Regions from separate parts of the Hydrogenophaga sp. PBL-H3 genome, predicted to be linked through region 1. Evidence: riboswitches for the same ligand, from Rfam matches in the RefSeq annotation. Region 1 holds a riboswitch; the other holds the start of a gene.
What was found. A riboswitch is a leader RNA that binds a small molecule or an ion and turns the genes downstream of it on or off. The one in region 1 is predicted to bind manganese.
Positions count from the first base shown of each region.

Region 1 (2,443 bases):
AAGACATCGTAGAAAGGCCCGTCGCCACTTGCCTGCCGCCGCAACTAACTGCGATGGCACATCTGAACCTCGATGGTCGAGTGCACGATCTCCTCGTGAATCGACAGCCACTCCCGCACCTGGTTCGGCACCAGTCGCTCGTCGTGGGTCACGAGACTGAGAGCGCACGAGTAGGTCGCCCTGCCCACTCGCCAGACATGCAGGTCGGCGACGAGGGTTTCACTCTCGGCGCCGCGCTCGGCAATGACCGCCCGGATCTCGTCGACCACCGGATGGTCCATCTCCCGGTCCAGCAGCACCTTGCTGGTTTCAACGATGAGCCCCTTGGCCCACAGCGCGACGACCAAAGCGCCAACGATGCCCATGACCGGATCAAGCCATGACCAACCCAGCCACCAACCGCCGGCGAGTGCCGCGATCGCCGCCACGGAAGTCGCCGCGTCGGCGATGACGTGGACGTAGGCTGACTTGAGGTTCAGGTCGTGGTGGTGACTCGTTTCGTGCGAATGACCATGGTGATCGTGCCCGTGGTCGTGGTGATGCGCCGCGTCCAGGATGCGTGCCGAGACGAGATTGACCACCAGGCCGAGCACCGCGATGAGCATGGCCTCCTTGTAGTGGATCGGCTCGGGGGTGATCAGTCGCTCTACCGAGCCGTACACCATGAGGCCCACGACCACCAGTAGGAAGATGGCGCTCGCGAACCCGCCGAGCACCTCCATCTTCCAGGTTCCAAAGGCGAACCGGGTGTCCTTCGCGTGCTTGCGCGCCGCCGAGTACGCGAACGCACTCAGTCCGATCGCCACGGCATGGCTGCTCATGTGGAAGCCGTCGGCCAGCAGTGCCATCGAGTTGTAGAACCAACCCGCGGCGATCTCGACGACCATCATCGCAGCGGTGATCCACATCACCACGCGCGTTCCGCGTTCTCCAGCCGCGTTTCCTGAATCAAAGACGTGGTCGTGCTGCCACTTGGCAAGATCGTCAGCGTGCATGGTCAGCCCTTCAGAACAGCTTGCCGACGTTCAGGAGCGTCAGCACGCCGAGGATGGCGAAGATGACGGCCGCGATGCCGTGGACCAGTTTCATCGACACCTTCTTGGCGATCTTGTCGCCCAGGAAGACCGCCGGCACGTTGGCCAGCATCATGCCGAAGGTCGTGCCCAGCACCACCTGGACGATGTCGGTGTAGCGCGCGGCCAGGGCCACGGTGGCGATTTGCGTCTTGTCGCCCATCTCCGCCAGGAAGAAGGCGACCACCGTCGTGCCGAACACGCCGAAGCGCTGCTTGCCACCCGCTGCGTCGTCGTCGATCTTGTCGGGGATCAGCATCCAGCCCGCCATGGCCAGGAACGACACACCGATCACCCAGCGCAGGATGTTCGGACCCATGGCCTGGGCCACCCAGCCGCCCACGGCGCCGGCGGCCGCGTGGTTCACGAGGGTCGCAACCAGGATTCCAAGGATGATGGGGATGGGCTTGCGAAAGGCTGCGGCCAGAACGATGGCCAGCAGCTGTGTCTTGTCGCCCATTTCACCCAGGGCGACGACGCCGGTCGAGACGAGGAATGCTTCCATGAAAACTCCAAGGGCCAGCGAAGACGAAGACTGCACGGCATCCCCGGCCCATCCGGAGGCAGTGCAGTCAAAGGTCTTGCCAGGCTTGAAGCTGTCCGCGCCATGACCATGAGGGTCAAGTGTGTTGACGCGGACCCCTGCGAGCGCAGGGCGGCTACTCCCCAATGACGGGTGAGGGGCAAGTATATCGGGCGGTCTCAGCGCACCAGGAGCAGCGGTACCTTTCAGGCGGCGATGACGTCGCCCGCGTCTGTCGAATCGCCGCTGGTCATCGGCTCAGAACTCAAACTCCGCCTGCGCTCGCAGCGTGTGCTTCGGCGACGCATGGTTGATGCCGAACAGCACACCAGCGTTGTACTTGATCGTCTGGTGATCGCCGACTTTGACTCGGCCGAACAGGGCCGGTCCTGCGATGTGCGACTGCTCTCTCGACGGCGCCCAGTCATTCCACGGGCCCATGTTGCCGAAACCCTGCACACCGGCCTCGAGAGCTGGTGTCCAACGGTACTTCAGCTGCCACTGGTAGCCGAGCTCGGCCTTCTCCGGCTCCGCGATGCGGATGTGCTTCTAGATCAACAGATTGAGATTGGCCTGCCACAGGCCGAACTCCGACTGCAGCAGCGGGCCCCATTTGTATTCATAGCCTTCGCTGCGGTCCTTCGGTCGCTCGATCTCGAGCAGGAAGCCAACGTCGACCGGGTACTTCCCGGTCTCTGTGAGCTGGAACTTGTTCTCCCACTCCCAGGCGTCGAAGGCACTCGGCGCGCCCGGCTCGTGGTGCCACTTCGCATACAGCTCGGTGAACCACCAACTGGTGGCGCCGTAGCCGAGCCCGATCGACCAGGCGCTCTCGCGGGTGCCATCG
Region 1 covers NZ_CP044973.1:171,767-174,209, reverse strand. The annotation lists gene dmeF (CDF family Co(II)/Ni(II) efflux transporter DmeF) at 45-995, opposite strand; gene F9Z44_RS21420 (TMEM165/GDT1 family protein) at 1,006-1,578, opposite strand; yybP-ykoY riboswitch at 1,581-1,753, opposite strand; gene F9Z44_RS23070 (hypothetical protein) at 1,855-2,055, opposite strand; gene F9Z44_RS23065 (hypothetical protein) at 2,146-2,443, opposite strand, start outside.

Region 2 (2,443 bases), on a different replicon from region 1:
GTCGAGGTGGAGGAGATCGTGGAGAAGGGCGCCATCGCACCCGACCACATCCACCTCCCGGGCATCTACGTGCACCGCATCGTACTCAACGCCACGCCCGAGAAGCGCATCGAAAAGCGAACCATCACAGAGAAGGCGGGAGTCTGATATGCCCTGGAACCAAGACCAGATGGCTGCGCGCGCAGCCCACGAACTCGAAGACGGTTTCTATGTGAACCTGGGCATCGGCATTCCCACGCTGGTGGCCAACTTCGTGCCCGCCGACAAAGAGGTGTGGCTGCAAAGCGAAAACGGCATGCTCGGCATTGGCCCCTTCCCCAATGAAGACGAGGTCGATGCCGATCTCATCAACGCCGGCAAGCAGACCGTGACGACCATCCCGGGCTCCAGCATCTTCGGCAGCCACGACAGCTTCGCCATGATCCGCGGCGGCAAGATCAACCTGAGCATCCTGGGCGCCATGCAGGTGAGCGCCCGGGGCGACCTGGCCAACTGGATGATCCCCGGCAAGATGGTCAAGGGCATGGGCGGCGCGATGGACCTGGTGGCGGGCGTCAAGCGCGTGATCGTGCTCATGGAGCACGTGGCCAGGAAGAAGGACGGCACCGAAGACCTGAAGATCCTCGACCAGTGCTCCCTGCCGCTCACGGGTGTGGGTGTGGTCGACCGCATCATCACCGACCTGGGTGTGATGGACGTGACACCCGAAGGCCTGAAGCTGGTGGAACTGGCACCGGGCGTGACGCGCGAGTTCATCCAGTCCAAGACCGGCCCCGCGCTGATCTGACGGCTATACTCCCTACCGCACCCGTCATTGGGGAGTAGCCGCTCTGCGCCCTGCAGAGGTCTGCGTCAACACACTTGGCCCTCATGGCCATGGCGCCGACAGCCTTCAGCCTGGCAAGACCTTTGACCACACTGCCTCCGGATGGGCCGGGGATGCCGTGTGGTCTTTTGGTTTCTGCCGGCCCTCGGAGCACTGTCTTGGAAGCTTTTCTCATATCCACCGGTATCGTCACCCTCGCCGAAATGGGCGACAAGACGCAATTGCTCGCCCTCGTGCTGGCCGCGCGCTTCAAGCGCCCCTGGCCCATCGTGGCCGGCATCTTCGTGGCCACGGTGCTCAATCACGCGCTGGCCGGTGCCGTGGGTGCCTGGGTCATGGCAGCCATCGGCCCCGACGTGATGCGCTGGGTGCTGGGCATCTCGTTCATCGCCATGGCGGCCTGGATGTTGATCCCCGACAAACTCGACGAAGATGACATGCCACCCCGGCGCGGCATGGGTGTGTTCGTCGCCACCACCTGGGCGTTCTTCCTGGCCGAGATGGGCGACAAGACCCAGATCGCCACGGTGGCGCTGGGGGCCCAGTACGAGCCGCTGGTGGCGGTGGTCATCGGCACCACGCTGGGCATGATGCTGGCCAATGCGCCGGTGGTGTTCTTCGGCGACAAGCTCACCCGGCGGGTGCCCATCAAGCTGGTGCACGGCATTGCTGCGCTGATTTTTGCGGTGCTTGGCGTGCTGACACTGCTGGGTGTCGGCAAGTCGTTCATCGGCTGAGCACCCACAAAAAAAGGCCCCGGGTGGGGCCTTTTGCATGTGTGGAGGTGAAGGGAATCGAAAAACGTCGCCAAGTACTTGTTTTTAATCGACTTTTGATGATGGGAGGTCAATTTGTTCCCCCATCTGTTCCCCCGCTTTGATTCTCGTGCTCACGTCAGATGGCTTTGGAGGCCATCGGTGAAAAACTCATGCGCCCTCGAATCGAGGCGTTGCTGACCGGTGACACACTCACGCACGTCTTCCTCAAGAATAGAACATGCGTGATCCTGCTCGATACGCTTACCCGAACAACTTCTCAGGCGAAAAGTCGTCGGGCAGTGGGTCAAACGGCCTCCGGGGCCCGACCAGTTCCGGTTCCTCTCGGAGCAACTGCGTCCAGCAGATTTTGGTTAGATCAGTGGTCGACTCGCTCAGCAGAAGACGCGAAGCGTGTTGTTGAGTGGCCGTGTTTGACTCACCTTGATTTTCCATGCGAGATTCCTTGGAGTTCAGAAGCGAGTCCTGGATTTAGACCAGATTGAGCCTTCAATCTTTAACCGCGATGGGAGAGGCGTTCCCCGGCGTTCAGCCAAGATTTCTTCTGCAAGCCACTAGCCCCGTCGGACCGCAATCCAAATGGTCTGTACCCAGCCTATGGAGCAAACGGGGAGAAAGACCGAACAGATAAGTATTACAAGGATCAACCCAGCATCATCGTTGGAAGAAAAGGGTCGGCGGGTGAAATTACAAAAACGGAAGTGAAGTACTGGCCTCTCGATGTCACCTATTTCGCCGAGTTTGATCGTCAACGGTACGACCTGCAGTTTCTTTACTACCTTCTAACGACACTGGACCTACCGAGTTTGGCGAAGGGTGTTAAGCCAGGTATCAATCGGAA
Region 2 covers NZ_CP044972.1:2,984,719-2,987,161, reverse strand. The annotation lists gene F9Z44_RS13790 (CoA transferase subunit A) at 1-147, shown strand, start outside; gene F9Z44_RS13785 (CoA transferase subunit B) at 149-787, shown strand; yybP-ykoY riboswitch at 805-978, shown strand; gene F9Z44_RS13780 (TMEM165/GDT1 family protein) at 985-1,563, shown strand; gene F9Z44_RS13775 (restriction endonuclease subunit S) at 2,187-2,443, shown strand, end outside.
Region 2: it holds a riboswitch for manganese, as region 1 does, so the genes downstream of both, F9Z44_RS13780 (TMEM165/GDT1 family protein) here and F9Z44_RS21420 (TMEM165/GDT1 family protein) in region 1, are expected to answer to the same signal.